DNA from 3 places in the Paenibacillus sp. tmac-D7 genome. Region 2 is predicted to be linked to each of the others. Evidence: riboswitches for the same ligand, from Rfam matches in the RefSeq annotation. Region 2 holds a riboswitch; each other region holds the start of a gene.
What was found. Region 2 has a riboswitch for cobalamin ahead of FKP33_RS17435 (S-layer homology domain-containing protein). Riboswitches for the same ligand answer to the same signal wherever they lie in the genome.

Region 1 (5,213 bases), on a different contig from region 2:
ATGATGAGACGATCATTAGTCATCACTCCCAGACACAATGGCAACGCCGGGAACAGGAATTGGCCTGTTGGGTGCAGCGGGCGAAGCCAAGAAAGCGTCCCAAACAAACCGTTATTTTGGGGAACACCCCGGTCGATGCCGAACTGCTTATGGCTCTTACCCTCCTTAAGCGGACGCGCATCCAGACGGAATTTTCTTGCGCAGGCGTAAGTTTATTGGATGAACCTGAAGATCATTCGCTCTATGCGTATATAACCATCACCGGCTCGGCGACAGCGGATCGATTCGTACAGCTGGCCCTGACACGGATGAGACACCGTCTGCTTGTAACATGGGAGCCGCGCCGGAACCGGTACGATCTTTCTTCATTTTTTATCGGACACAACCGTTCTTTCTGCTTGCTGATGCAACGATGCGCGGAAATATTCGCTGAGCTTGAGGACGAGCAATCAAGGTAATTGGCAACTGTAGAGGAGGTGAACAGGATGAGGGTAATCGTAACATTGGCTTGCACGGAAACGGGAGATCGTAACTATACGACGACAAAAAACAAAAAGAATCAAACCGGACGATTGGAAATGCGCAAATATTGTCCGCGTCTCCAAAGACACACCTTACATCGGGAAACCAGATAAACATATTTCCTTGACTTATCAAAAATGTTTGTATATCATAAACGTACGCTTAATTTCCGGTTTTCGAATCGGAAAGCGGGGGAACCAATGTAATTGGGGCGAATCATGTAACGATGTAGGGAACCATCTTTCCCGAGCCCGGCAGCTAACCTCGTCAGCAGGAGATGGGTCTGCATTAACCTGCATCTATTGACCCGAGATCAGGGTCTTTTTGTTTGTTTGAAGACCCTTCGAATGACGATCGGTTATCGCCATGCTGCGATATCGTTCGTCTCGATCGGGTCTTTTTTGTTTTACTTGTTAAAAGAAAGCACAAATCGTTTATTCCAGGAAAAGGAGGGAACCAGATCAGGTCTGTGGTTTGAAAAAACTCGTAGTAGGAGGAGCAAATATGACACAGCCGAAATATATAACGGATATTGATAAGATACTGGAAATTCCTGAGGATGAAAGAAAGAAGCTTAAACCGATTACAGATAAGTTTGTATTTCGGGTGAACGACTATTATTTGAACCTGATTGATTGGGACGATCCTGAAGATCCGATCCGAAAGCTGGTCATCCCTAATGAAGGGGAGTTATCCGAATATGGGCGTTGGGATGCCTCCGATGAGGATACCAATTACGTAGTGCCGGGCTGCCAGCACAAATATCGGACTACGGCTCTCTTGCTGGTTTCTGAAGTATGCGGTGCATACTGCCGATATTGTTTCCGGAAGCGACTCTTTCGCAATGACGTTCATGAAGCGACGAAAGATATGGATCCCGGTCTAGCCTACATTGCGAGTCATCCGGAAATTAACAACGTGCTGCTTACCGGAGGAGATAGCTTGATTCTGGCAACAGCCAAATTGGAAAGCATCCTGAGCCGGTTAAGAGAAATCGACCATGTTAAAATTATAAGGCTCGGTTCGAAAATACCTGTTTTTAATCCGATGCGGATTTATGAAGACGAACGATTGCTGGAAGTCATCCGCCGTCATTCAAACGTAAACCAGCGGATTTATGTGATGGCGCATATCAATCATCCTCGCGAGATTACCGCCGAAGCCAAGAAAGGCTTTGAAGCTCTTCATCAAGCCGGCGCTATTGTTGTCAATCAGACGCCTATTCTTAGAGGGATCAACGATAACCCCGAACGATTGGCAGAGCTGCTGGATAAGCTGTCATGGGCCGGCGTAACCCCCTATTATTTCTTCGTCAATCGTCCGGTGGCCGGCAATCGCGAGTTCGTTCTGCCGCTGCAGCAAGTGTACCGAATCGTGGAAGAAGCCAAGGCGCGCACTTCAGGCTTAGGTAAAAGGGTGCGTCTATCCATGAGTCACACCTCCGGCAAAATCGAAATTCTGGCTATTGATAACGGAAAGGCCTATCTGAAATATCACCAGTCGCGGGATAACGAATACGGCAAGTTCATAGTGTTGGATTGCCCTGAAGATGCGGCATGGTTCGATGATCTGCCAGGTAGCGATCAATATTGGCAGAAGCCCCAAAAGAAAACCGATGAAGTTATTTCGGTGAATGAGCTCCCTGATCTGCCGCAAGCGCATGCTAGATGAACAACCACATAAGTCATGTAATAAAGCATCGCTGTGCTATATTCTAACTTGATATTAACAGGATAATAGGATAAGATCTTAATTAATTACAACTGAAAACCTGTGGGAACAAGGTGCTCTAGCCATAGCTAAAGCTTAATAGGGAAGTCCGGTGCAAAGCCGACGCGGTCCCGCCACTGTAACGGAGGAGTCTCAGCTATACTGCCACTGATCTTGATAAACGTGGATCGGGAAGGCCGCTGATGATGTGAATTCCGGAGCCAGGAGACCTGCCTGTTCTGACAACACTGCTTTAACCTACGGAAGATAGGAAAGTGTTAAAGACGAGCCGCTGCTTGTTCACATGCAATCATAGGCATCTTTTCCTTCTTTTTGTTGAGGTGAAGATGTCTTTTTTGCATGGTTTTTCATTTGGATCATCCTATGTGGAGTGAATCCGGCTTCACTACATCCTATTTTAGAAGAGGAGATGTGCAAAATGACGGCAGTACTGGCTAAAGGACCATTCCGGGCAGATCATGTAGGTAGTTTTTTAAGACCGGAGCGACTTAAACAGGCGCGTTTACAAAAGCAAAATGGGGAAATTACAGCAGAGCAATTGCGTATCATTGAAGATGAAGAAATCGTCCGGCTTGTTGACATGCAAAAAAAATTGGGCTTGGCCGCTGTGACGGACGGTGAGTTTCGACGCGCTTGGTGGCATTTCGATTTTCTATCGCAGCTTGTTGGTGTTGAGCTCTATGAAACGGAGCAAGGGATTCAATTTCAGGGTGTTCAAACCAAAGCTCACGGAGTGAAAGTAACAGGTAAAGTAGATTTTCATAACCATCCTATGATCGAGGATTATAAATTCCTTCATCAAATTGCAGGCAAGCATGTTGCTAAATTTACAATTCCTAGTCCGAACATGTTATTTTTTAGAGGGCATATTGAAGAAGACGTTTATCCGAATTATGATGAATTTTTTAATGATTTGATCGCAGCTTATCAAAAAGCGATTCAGGCTTTCTACGATGCTGGTTGCCGCTATTTACAATTGGATGATACCTCGTGGTCCGTATTTTTCTCCGAGAAAGGTCAGGAACAAATTGCGGCAAGAGGCTTTTCTGCGGAACAATTAGCACAGCTGTTCACCAGGGCTATTAACGAATCGATAGCCAATAAGCCGGAAGATATGAAGATTACGATGCACATATGCAGGGGCAATTTTAAATCTACTTATGTGGCCAGTGGCGGGTATGATCGCGTATCCGAATTTATTTTTGGCAAACTCAAGGTAGACGGACTGTTTTTAGAATTTGATGATGAGCGATCCGGCGGATTTGAACCTTTACGTCATGTAAATAGAAAGGATATCCAACTTGTATTAGGATTAATCACGTCCAAATTCGGTGAACTGGAAAATCCGGAGCGTATCAAAGCAAGAATTCATGAAGCTGCCCAGTATGTAAGCTTGGATCAGCTCTGCTTAAGCCCCCAATGCGGTTTTGCTTCAACGGAAGAAGGCAATCTTCTCACGGAAGAGGAGCAGTGGGACAAAATACGTCTTGTCGTTAATATTGCACAAGACGTTTGGAATTAATACGGGAATGGTGTGACAAAACCTTGAGAAATCAAGGTTTTTTATTTTTTTCCAAATAATAGTCCGATTGAGGAGTCAACCGTCAATCATAATTTTTATCTCTTTAACGAAAAATAAATAACAATAATTTTAAATTAAGGAGTCCGATAATGCGATGTTGAAAATTTTGCTTTCTTTGGCTTACTTGATCATCGTTATTTCTTTGATCGCTTCCATTGTATTGATCCGGAGGCAGCGAACCAAAGAAATGGATAAAGGAGTGAATCCCACTTCAGTCAAGCATTACTTCATCGCTAACCCCATGATGATAGCTTATGTGCTGTTTCCGATTGTTCTTGCGATCGGAGCCGCTATTTGGATGTATTATTTTTATTAACGCGGAGGACTAACATGGAGAGAAATAAGTATTATGTATCGGTTCAATCCAGGTCGATCATGTCTAATCAAGGCGATGCCGCCTATGAATTAGAAATCGAGGCAACCGACGAAGAAATTAAGCAGCTTCAGGAGTTGTTTGAAGTCGAGGAAGATTTCGAGATAGACACTTTTTGGAGAGCGCATGCGGCAGGCATTCCTTATCATTACGACCAGGCCAACGTCGGATACGATATGGCCTTACAAGAAATCTATCGAAAAATTCACGCTTTAGGGACGAAGGAAACGAAAGATCAAATTGAAAAAATGCAAATTTTGAATCAATCTTTAACCGGAAAGAGGGACTAGGGTCCCTCTTTTTTAGTCAGGAAAGCGTTAAAAACAAGCAGTAGACTCTATTCCGGAATATCCGGAAAAAGGTCTATTTTTTTTGCACATATGATTTTACAAACGATTTCAATGTAATAAAAAATGACACAATATTTATAATCAATCGTTTTTTGTTAAAAAGACACAATAAAAATCCCCATTAATTGTTGAATGATGATAATGAAATCAGGTTTTTTACGTCATATAATATAACAATAAGGGACGGGGATCATACAATAACAACCTTTTCCCAAACATTTGTTAAGTTATATATCATCGTTTAAGCAGGGAGAAAGGGATGTGATTTTATGCAAGTGGAAGCGAACCCGTACAACTGGCCGTTTGACGGGAAGATTGTGCCGGAGAAAACGGCGCTTGTCATCATCGATATGCAAATCGATTTTTGTGGAAAAGGGGGGTATGTGGATCGGATGGGCTATGACATTTCCTTGACGGCAAGAGCCATTCAGCCTATTCAAGCGCTGTTGGAGAGGGTACGGAAAATTCCGGGTTTTACGGTCATTCATACGCGGGAAGGGCATAAGCCCGATCTTTCCGATCTTCCTGCGAACAAAAGATGGCGAAGTAAACAGATTGGTGCGGAGATCGGTTCTCCCGGGCCCGCGGGCCGTATTCTTGTTCGGGGGGAGCCGGGCTGGAACATTATTGAAGAACTAAAGCCTTTGGAAGGGGA
Region 2 (5,213 bases):
CCAGCGCCAACTGATCCAGACTTACCGAGGCAACCGGCGTTTTAATCGAAATTTGTACCGGTGTATCAAAGGACTGACCCTGCGGGCCGAACTCATACATCGAGGAAACGAGCTCGTTCCGCCCGGCCGAAGCCGAAGGAAGCTCGCTGACCGTCAGCTTCGTCGTTTCCTTAAGCGCACCGGCCGGAACCTGGAGCTGAACCTCCGCTTTGGCGTCGGCAATGACGGTTTCGGTATCGGCAGCTGCCGCTTTTTGCACGTTCACCGTATTGGCCGCCAAGTCCTTCTTGAGCGTATCGGCGGCATTCGCCGTCATTTTCTTGTCTGCGTTCAAGACAATGGCCGGCTTCGCGATCTCATGGATCGGCTTCCGGTTGTTATACGGCATCTCCAGCTTCTGAACCACATCGGCAGCCGCCGGGACGGTCGGCGCCACCGGTACCCCGACAGCGCCCGTTCCTCCGGTACCCGCGCCGGCATTCAAATCCTTGCCGCCGTCCAGCGTATAACGCCACGCCACCGTATCGCCCGGCTTCAAGGACGTGGAATCCGCCCCTGTGCTCAGGTAGGTGCCGTTGACCGCGTACATCCAGCCGCTTAGCGGCCCCCGGTCGAATTCCCGCAGTCCGTCAATGCCTTGGACGTAAGCCGTCGAGCCCGAGCCGGACGATTGAACGCGGCCTGCGCCCAGGGCCCGGATCAGAATGGAATAAGGCGTGTCGCCGCTCTGCAAGGAAACCGAGGTCGAAGGCAGGATCGTCCCCATGCTGCTGTCCCCGGTTACGGACACATATACGACCGGATTGACGACAGGACCCGTTCCTCCGTCTGTTCCGCCCCCGGTTCTCGGTTGAATCGTCACCGGTTGCGAGGTATGTACCACTTTCGGCGCCTCACCGGTCACATAGCCTGATATATCGAGGGTATAGGTTCCTGCAGGCAATCCGGCGAATGTGGCGATGCCTTCACTGCTTGTTGTGGCGGTCAAGCTTCCGATCTTCACTTGAATGCCGGCTGCGGGAGAAGCCGGCTTATTGTCCGCGAGCGTCTTCTTCACCGTAACGGTGAACGATTCGTTAGCCTTAGGCTGTGCAGGATTCAAGGCAATCGAATCGACCAAATACGTCGACGAGTTCCACTCCGCGTCGAATCCGCTAATATAAACGACCGCCCGGTCCCCCGGCTGCAGCGTATATTGATCCGCGCCGACCATTCCCGGATTCCACTTGCCTTGGCGGTAGATCGCATAGAGCCAAGCCCCGGCATCAGCGCCGACGGATTGGATGTACGTTCCGAAGCTGGCGTGTTCAAGCTCGTAAGGAACCTGGTTGGCATCTAGAAGCCGCACAACGCTTTCCAGCAAATTCGGAGAACTCGCCTTCCCTTCGGCATAAGTGCCTGAAGCTCCTTCAATTTGAATCGCCGCCGTTCCGACCTGAATCGTCTTGGAATCCTTGACGATCTTCGGCGCAAGCACGTCTTGATAGCCTGTTACAACCGCTTGATAGGTGCCGCCGGGCAAGCCGGACGGGAACAACGCGTATCCGTTTGCGTCCGTCTCCACCTTACGCCCGCCCAATTCTACATAAACGCTGGCGGCAACCGTGACGACCTCGTCCCTTGTAACGTCATAATCCCATACCGACCGATAGACCTGAACCGTTACTGCCTGGCCTTCAACCGGCATCGCCGGCTCCACCTTAATCGAATCCACCAATGCGGTACTTATGCCTGTATAGTACAAATAAATGTCATCGCCGTTACGCAGGGAGTAGTCAGCCATGCCCAGGTTATTCGTGCGGGCATAATCCCAGGAGCCCTGGCGTTTGACATTGTACCCCCACCAGGTGCTGTAGTCGCTTTTACCGGAAATTCCGTTGATCGTATGAATGAAATGGCCGTCGCTCTCTGGAAAAGGAACCCCCTGCGCATGCAGCACTTGAGCCACAGCCTCATAGGCAGTCCCCGCAACGGCGGAGCCTTCGGCGATCGTACCGGCGGGGCCTTCCACATGAACCGTCACGCGAGCTGCGGCAGGCGCTCCGCCCCCTGTGGTCAGGATCGCCTCATACGATCCGCTGTCACCGTTGACAGCCGTATGGAAGGCCGCCAGCGCCACAAGCGATTGCACCGTGGCCCATCCGTCGGAAGAACCGCCGGCCACATGGGCAAATCCGCCGTCGCCTTGCCGGTAACCGAATAAATAGGTAAGCGGGTTGCCGTTCGCCTTCGCGAAGCCTGAACTGCGCGCGTCGAGTCCGGCAGCGGACAACGCGAGAATGACCTGTGCGGTGCTTTCCGCATTTTCCCCATACTCCGAAAATCCGCCGTTCGCTAATTGCTGCGAGGACAGCCATTGAATGCCGCGGTCCATCGCCGGCCGGACACCGGTGTGCGCGGTATGAGCGGCCAGGGCGTTCACAGCAGACGCTGTAATGTCGATGCTGCTCGGCCCTCCGGCCCCAAGCGGCCATCCGCCGTCCGCATTTTGCTGCGCGAGCAGCCATGCCACGATTTTATCGGGATTCCACTTCGCGGTTAACGGAATGTGATAAGCATCGCCGCTCAAGGCCAGCAGCGCATAAATCGCGCCGTTCGTTCCCTGGGCAGTCAGCACATCGCTGTTATAAATGCCCTCAATAAGGTTGTACGAACTAGACCCGGCCGCGATCTGCTCGGGGTTTCCTCCGGCCGACTTTACGCCTAACGCAATCCGGGCATAGTCCGTTACCTTGCTGTAACGTCCGCCGTTCTGCTGAAGCTGCTCGCGGACGGATGATAAATACGAAGCCGGCACCTGCTTCCCGGCTGCAGCCAGCGCATAAGCATCCCAATCGGAAAGCGCGCCTCCATTCGCATCCAGGATGTAGCCGGCCGCATCGTCTATAGCCTGAGGAACCGTGACAAGCCCTCTCCCCGCTCCATCCGCATACGCAGGCGCCAGCCCGCCAAGCATGGATATGAGCAAGCACCAGCTTAGCAGGACCATGCTTATCTTGTTGATCCATCTGTTACTCTTCATCTGTTGTCCTGTTCCCCTCTCTTGAAACTGACCTTCCTTAAACTAAAAAAGCACCCCTTCTCTATGAAGGGATGCCGATACGCATGAACCTGCAGGCAATATTACGTTCCTGACGGATTGCCGTTCCCCCTTCTCCTAATTTCGCGTAGGCGACGGTGTTCTCGGGTTAGACAGATATCCTGACTTGCGGATCGAAGCCGGACTTCCGTCATCCCAACCGCCCCCCCTAAACCAACTGAAGGACAGTGACATCATGGAAGCCGCTCCCCGCTTACAGTGGCGCGACCGTGCCGGATTCTCACCGGACTTCCCTGTTCGCCGAACGCCGGCATGGCTAGCCTCCCGTTCGACATCTACCCGAGCAAATGATTCAATTATGTACAAAGAATAACACGATCCCCAAGCATCGTCCAACTATTTCTTGCGGGCCAACCGCCCGCGGTCCTGACGCGGGGCCTCATCTCGCCGTACGCTTCGATCCACTCGCTTACGGCGGGCGGCTTCAGGATTCCATCACAAACCGGCCGGTAATTTTCTGCAGATTTCCGGAAATGCTTTTGAGCAAATCCGCTTGCTGCGCAATAAGCTCGGTAGCCATGTGATGCCGTTCTCCGCTGCTCGCCATCGCTTGGGCGGACGCAGTGAACTGTTGAGAAATATCCCGAATCGCCTGCATGCTGCTTTCCATCGAATGAAGCCCAAGCTGAATTTCACGCATCTCCGCAGAATGCGCGGACGCTTGCTCCGCAGTCAGGCGGCACTTGTCGGCCACAAGGCGAATCATATCGCTCAATTGGCCAATCCTTCGGATTCCCCGTTCTACGGCAAGCCGTTCCGCTTTCACCGCATCCGCGGCTTCTTTCGATTTCAGCGCCATATTGTGCGTCAGCCCGATCGCGCGTTCCGCTACCTCATTGGATGTAACGGCAAGCTTCCTCACTTCGCCGGCAACGACCCCGAATCCTCTGCCTTCTTCGCCGGCCCTCGCAGCCTCAATCGCGGCGTTCAGCGCGAGCAGGTTCGTCTGTTCGGCAATTTCACGCATGTACAAGATGAACTCTCTCATTTCTTGCAATTGCCGCTCCAGCTCTTCCATCGAGCTCACGCTCCGCTTGCTCGTTTCCTGCAGGTCATTCATGTCATTGCGCAATTCCAGCGTCTTCTCCAGCCCGGCATGCGACGATGTCCGGGCCTCCTCGGATATCTTGCCCGAAAGCTCCATGTCTTGACCGGCCCGGCTGACTCTGTCGTGAATCTGCTGCATCCGGCTGCCGTTAAGTTCGATGAGCTGCAGCTGGTCATTCGCTCCCGCGCTCACTTCCTGCATGCTCGCTACCAGCTGCTCAGCCGAAGACAGCAGCTGCCGAATTTCGTCGGCCTGCTCGGACCCGATCTTATTCACGGTGGAGGAAGCCTCCTTCATGTCGGACAAGATCGCTCTCATCCCTATCACAATTTTGTTGATCTCAAACGTAACTTGTCCGAGCTCATTGCGCCTGGAGCCTGCCGAAGCGGGCATCAGCTTGCCGGAAGAAATGGCTTTCATGCGGCCCATCCAGCTCTTCAAGCTTTGAAGCACCGTTCGATGAAAATACAAGCCCGTCCCGGCGAACGCCGCCAGCACAAGAAGGCCCGCCCCGGCGCGTTCCCCCCACGAATCGGCCAGCCCGAGGCCGCCTAAAGCGATCAGCAAGGGAATACTGTAAACGGTGTACCAGGTTGCCTGAAAAGATAAGGATTGCACGATCACACCCAGCCGCAAATTATAAGGCGAAGCTCCCGCCCCCGGAATGTTCACAGGAGTCGAAACATCCAATATAACCTCACCGGTGTTACGGTGATAAATTTGAGCTAACGGCTTGTCCGTTTGCGCAGCCGCCAAGCCAACGACATCGTTGAAGACCGTCCCCTCGCGCAGCCGGTTTGTATGCAGAACGGATAGTCCGTGATGCTCGACGACCAGGAAGTATTCATCATTTTGAAGCAACTGGTCCAATAATACCCGAATATCCTCTGACCGTTCAGACCATGCGTGTCCTTCCAAGAGCTTGCCGATCTCTACAGCGGCGGATTGCACTTTGGCTATTGCGCGGTTTTCCAGTTGTTTAGGTATGTTCATGTCGAAAGCCCCCTTAGAATTAATGTAAGCGCTTTAATAAAACTTTACATGGATTTGATCTTTCTGTGATAG
Region 3 (5,213 bases), on a different contig from region 2:
CTTTGCCGGAGACGCCGTCCGCAGCGAACCCGGTACCCGCGACACCGGCTGAGCCTCAGTCATCGTCGGAGGCGCAACCCGGAGAAGGTCAAGCCGTCACAGCGCCGCAGCTGGTCGGTCTAAGCAAAGAAGAAGCGGAGAAACAGGCGCTGGCCGCCGGTCTTCGGTACCAGTTTTATATGGAGAAAAACCCGCATTCGGCAAATACGGTGTTTCGTCAAAGTCCTGCGCCGGGCACTCCGCTCCAGAAAGGCGACAATGTATCGTTCTGGGTAAGCAAAGGGCCTTAAGCAGACGAAGAAGGACGGGAATTCCGGGCGTCAAGACGCACCGGATATCCCGTCCTTCTTCTCTTTGTCGATCGCTTCAGACATTGTTTTATCGGTTAGATGGGCGTAAATTTGTGTCGTTTCGGGCGAGGCGTGACCGAGCTGCTCCTGCGTTTTGTACAGATCGTTGCGCAAGTAATAGTCCGTCGCGAACGAATGGCGCAGTTTATGAACCGATAAGTAAGGTTTGCCGAATCTTTTGGCATATTTGATCACCATTTCCTGAATCGCCCGTTTGGTCATACGCTCGCCTTCCTGTTTGCCGTTAGCCAAAGCAAGGAAGAGCGCCTTCTCGCGTTTCGGCGCTTTGTAGACAGAGCTGCGAAGCTCCAAATAACAGGCCAGATCATCTACCGCGTCCTGCCGGAAATAGACGGGCGTTTTGAACGTCTCGTCGTTCTTGCCTTTGCGGAACGCATAAATAAGCTTCTTCTTCAAATCGACGTCCTCGACGTTCAGGTTAACGACCTCCGACACGCGCAGTCCGGAGTTGAGGATGAGGCTCACGAGACAGGCATCGCGTGTTTTATTGATCTCGTAAGCATAGGTCGCCTGCTTGTTCGATGCCACGTCTTGGCCGTAGCCCGTCTTCACATAGTCGATAAACTCGGCGATCTCCGCCTCCTGCAGCAGCTTGCCTTCGAGCTTGGCCGCCGAGTCTTTCGGTTTATGCGTCCGTTTAATTTCCACCTTCGCCATGACATTGCGCTTGAGCAGCGGGTAGAAATTCTCGTCCTCGGCGATTTGACTCAAATAATGAAACAACGAGCGCAGCGAGGACAGCTTGCGGGAAATGGTCGTTTTCGAATTGGCGTTCGTTTTGCGCATGGCGAGGAACATCTTGTAATGATCGATGCTCTCCATATGCAGCCGCTCGAGATCGAGGAGCGGCACATCTTTCATTTGTCCGGCCGTACTCAACCCTTCGGCGAGCAGCCAGCCGAAGAATGTCTCGTAATCCCTCACATATTCGAGCAGGGAAGAGGGAGACAAGTCGGGCAGTTTATAATTAATGAATTTCTCCACGTACCAGGGCATCAGCGGGATTTTTTTCTCCAGCTCCAAACGGTCTTTGACTTTGATTACGTTCATCGGGCCACGCTCCTTAACTGCCTGTATTCAGCAATTAGTTAACATAATTATAATTATGTATTGTTTTGTTGGTTGACAGCTGCTTGAACCGATCGCTGTACCCGTTATTTTATCACAATTGCAGGAAATCGGTTAGATATGGGGGTTGAATTCACAGGCAGGTTCGTGTACATTAAGGCTAGTCTTACACAAGTGCATATTGTGGGAACAGGTGCTTCAACTTCAGGTTGAAGCTTAATAGGGAAGTTCGGTGCAAATCCGATGCGGTCCCGCCACTGTAACAGCGTAGTTCGCAGCCACGAAGCCACTGATTCGCAACCAGATCGGGAAGGCAGCTTGCGGGCGTCGATGCTGGTAGCCAGGAGACCTGCCTGTTCTGACGACACTGATATACCTACGGACGATAGGGAGGTGTTAGGAAGCTGCTGCGATCGGTTTTCGTACGGAGGGTGAATGGCCCCTTTCGTTCCGAAAGTTTATCAGGATAAGAAGCATTTCTAACCGTCTACGGTTGGGAATGCTTTTTTTGTTGCACAAATTCATGGGAGGAGATTAAATGAAATCATCCAAAGTCTTGTCAATGATCGCGGTTATCATCGGATTTATCGTTTATTTTGTCGTGAACGAGCCGCAATCTGCTAATGCGATGCACATCATGGAGGGATTCTTGCCGCCAGGATGGGCGATCTTCTGGTGGGCGGTGTTTATCCCGTTCTTCGTGCTCGGCGTCCGCGCCATTGCCCGGATCACGAAGACGTCGCCGGAATTGAAGCTGCTGCTCGGTCTGGCGGCTGCGTTCACGTTCGTACTGTCCGCCTTGAAGCTTCCTTCGGTTACAGGCAGCAGCTCTCATCCGACCGGAACCGGTCTCGGCACCGTGATGTTCGGGCCGCTGCCGATGAGCGTGCTCGGTTCGATCGTTCTGCTGTTCCAGGCTTTGCTGCTCGCACACGGGGGATTGACGACGCTGGGAGCCAATGCGTTTGCGATGGCGGTTGCCGGCCCGATCGTCGGGTTCTTCGCCTACAAATTCATGGTGAAGACGACGGGTAAAGAAGTGTGGGCCGTCTTCACGGCAGCCGCTCTAGCCGATTTGTCGACGTATTTGGTAACTTCCGTGCAGCTGGCTCTGGCGTTCCCTGCTGCAGAAGGGGGCGTTGCCGCCTCGTTCATGAAATTTTCGGGTATTTTCGCCATCACGCAAGTACCGCTTGCGATTAGCGAAGGACTGTTGACTGTGCTTGTCTGGAACTGGCTGCGGTTGCACCATGCCGAAGCTTTGTCGGTTGTGCGGCATACAACGAAAGGAGTCGATCATTCATGACCAAAAGGATGAAAAACGGGCTGCTTATCGCCGGCGTCGTGCTGCTGAGCACGCTTCCGCTGCTTCTTGTCGACGGAGAATTCGGGGGAGCCGACGGGGCGGCCGAGGATATGATCCGCCAGCTGTCGCCGGCCTACGAGCCTTGGTTTGCTCCGCTGCTGGAGCCGCCTGCGGAAACCGAGAGCATGCTGTTCGCTTTGCAGGCCGCCGTCGGCGCTGCCGTGATCGGGTATACGGTCGGGCTTTATAAAGGAAACGCCGCGAAATCTAAAAACCGATGATCCATACGATCGATAGCTTGTCGTATACCAATAAGCTGCGGCACGTTTCCCCGATGTGGAAATGCGGATTTACGGCCGTGCTGCTGACGCTTGCGTATGCGGCGCAGCCTGCGGTTCAGGCTGTGATCTTCTGTTGGATGCTGGTCTGGACGGTCGGTTACGCGGGTATCCCGTTAAAGACGTACAGCTGGTTGTTCGGCGCATCGTGCTTCTTTTATGTGACCAGCTTGCCGGCGTGGGTAATCGAGGCGGCTTCGTCCGCCGCAAGCGTCCGGCCGGATGCGCTGCTGGCTGTTCCGGTATTTCGCGGGTGGTTGTATATTTCACCGGCGGCCTTGGTTCAGGCGGTGGAAGTGTTCGTGCGGATAGCCGCCTGTGAAGCGTGTTTGCTGTTCATCGTCTTCACGATTCCGTTCCCGGAATTGATGCAGGTGATGAAGCGGCTTCGCATGCCTCAAGCCGTGCTTGAGCTGATGGTGATTACCTACCGGTTCTTGTTCCACCTTTCGGATGCCGCACAAGGAATGATCGCCGCGCAGCGGGCACGGGGCGGACACGCAGGCTTCTGGCGCACGCTGCGGGACGTCGCGGCCTTGCTCGTACAGCTGTTTGCCAAGACGATGCACCGTTATCGGGGGTTGTCACAGGGTCTTATGTCGCGGGGATTTACCGGAGAGCTTCACTTTATGCCTTACGAACCTAAGCCGATTCCAGGACGTTACGGAGCCGAAGGCATTCTCGGTGCTGCGACGCTCGCGCTGCTCAGTATTTGGCTTCGAGTGGGGGGAGTGTGAGAGGATGAAGCCGATATTGGAAGCTTCAGATGTCACGTTCACGTACCCGGGCACTCAAACGCCCTCTCTGCGTCAGCTGAATATACGTATACCTGAAGGAAAACGTACGGCAATTTGCGGACCTAACGGCTCGGGCAAATCTACGTTCTTCCTGCATGCCGTCGGTATTCACCGGCCGAAGTCCGGAACGATGCTTTGGAAGGATGCGCCTTACGTTTATAAGAACGAAGACCTGCAGCGGCTTCGCCGGCAAGTCGGTCTTGTGTTTCAAGACCCGGAGCAGCAGTTGATCTTACATACGACTTACGAGGACGTATCGTACGGGCTGCGCAACGCCCGCCTGGAGGAGCAGGAAATACGCCGGCGCACCGAACGCATGCTGGATGTGATGGGACTTACGCCATGGGCGGAGACTCCGCTTCATCAATTGAGTCTGGGTCTAAAAAAACGCGTCGCCTTAGCCGGCGTGCTCGTGCTTGAGCCTGAGCTGCTGCTGCTGGACGAGCCGACAGCCTATCTGGATCGTCGTTCGGAGCATCGGCTGGTGGAGGAGTTAAACCGGATTCATGGACAAGGGATCACCGTGGCGATGGCCACCCATGATTTGAACATGGCCTATGCGTGGGCCGATTGGATCCTCGTCATGTACGAAGGAGCGTGCGTCATGGAAGGTACGCCGGAGCACGTGTTCATGGAGGCCGACGTGCTGGCCGCTTACGGATTGGAGCTGCCGGCGCTCGTTGAGCTGTGGAAGGCGCTGCCCGCTGACAGAAGACTCGGCGCCAAGCCTCCGAGGGACATCGCCGCATGGAAGGCGATGCAGGAGACGTGGCGCTGAGCCTGGTCTTGCGCTAGAGGGTCGTCGAACCGTAAGGGGCGGCGGCCCTTTGTCGTTATGAGATGAGGAGATTAACGTTTGCTCTTCTTGCGCTGTGCGATTTCTTCCGTGACGATATAAGCGAGCTCGTCGTTGCCAAACAACGAGAGTACGCCGAGCAGCGTCTCATCCCCAATCTCCTCCGATTCTTCCTTGGGCACCGTTAATTCGACCGCTTGCCGGAGCGCTTCATTGCCTTCTTGCTGCGGATACGCGCGCAAGTAAATATCGATAGGGTCCAGACTGTGATTGACGCACCACTGCGCGAATACGAGGATCATCATTTGTTCGTCGCGCTGATAATTGCGGATGATTTGCTCTTCCATTTCTTTGCGGCTCATTGAAAAATCTCCTTCTGGCGGGTAATATGGATCATTATAACGAAAGTTCGGGTGAGTTCACAATGATCATGAATGAAAAGATAAAAGCGTCCGAAGTTCAATTGACCGGTATCAACGGCGAGGAGCTGGGGATCGTCCCCACCTCGGAAGCGCTCGCTTTAGCCCGCAAGCTGAA

Region 1: it holds a riboswitch for cobalamin, as region 2 does, so the genes downstream of both, FKP33_RS03685 (5-methyltetrahydropteroyltriglutamate--homocysteine S-methyltransferase) here and FKP33_RS17435 (S-layer homology domain-containing protein) in region 2, are expected to answer to the same signal.
Region 3: it holds a riboswitch for cobalamin, as region 2 does, so the genes downstream of both, FKP33_RS09665 (energy-coupling factor ABC transporter permease) here and FKP33_RS17435 (S-layer homology domain-containing protein) in region 2, are expected to answer to the same signal.

Annotation. Positions count from the first base shown of each region.
Region 1 covers NZ_VIDW01000003.1:202,636-207,848, forward strand. Annotated here, with positions in the region: gene FKP33_RS03670 (hypothetical protein) at 1-458, shown strand, start outside; gene rpmG (50S ribosomal protein L33) at 486-635, shown strand; cyclic di-AMP (ydaO/yuaA leader) riboswitch at 672-808, shown strand; gene FKP33_RS03680 (KamA family radical SAM protein) at 1,027-2,193, shown strand; cobalamin riboswitch at 2,287-2,484, shown strand; gene FKP33_RS03685 (5-methyltetrahydropteroyltriglutamate--homocysteine S-methyltransferase) at 2,672-3,775, shown strand; gene FKP33_RS03690 (hypothetical protein) at 3,930-4,151, shown strand; gene FKP33_RS03695 (hypothetical protein) at 4,166-4,498, shown strand; gene biuH (biuret amidohydrolase) at 4,828-5,213, shown strand, end outside.
Region 2 covers NZ_VIDW01000026.1:1,717-6,929, forward strand. Annotated here, with positions in the region: gene FKP33_RS17435 (S-layer homology domain-containing protein) at 1-3,022, opposite strand, end outside; cobalamin riboswitch at 3,175-3,394, opposite strand; gene FKP33_RS17440 (methyl-accepting chemotaxis protein) at 3,525-5,141, opposite strand.
Region 3 covers NZ_VIDW01000010.1:90,214-95,426, reverse strand. Annotated here, with positions in the region: gene FKP33_RS09675 (PASTA domain-containing protein) at 1-290, shown strand, start outside; gene xerS (tyrosine recombinase XerS) at 321-1,421, opposite strand; cobalamin riboswitch at 1,614-1,810, shown strand; gene FKP33_RS09665 (energy-coupling factor ABC transporter permease) at 1,978-2,745, shown strand; gene FKP33_RS09660 (energy-coupling factor ABC transporter substrate-binding protein) at 2,742-3,026, shown strand; gene cbiQ (cobalt ECF transporter T component CbiQ) at 3,023-3,820, shown strand; gene FKP33_RS09650 (energy-coupling factor ABC transporter ATP-binding protein) at 3,825-4,658, shown strand; gene FKP33_RS09645 (hypothetical protein) at 4,730-5,038, opposite strand; gene infC (translation initiation factor IF-3) at 5,101-5,213, shown strand, end outside.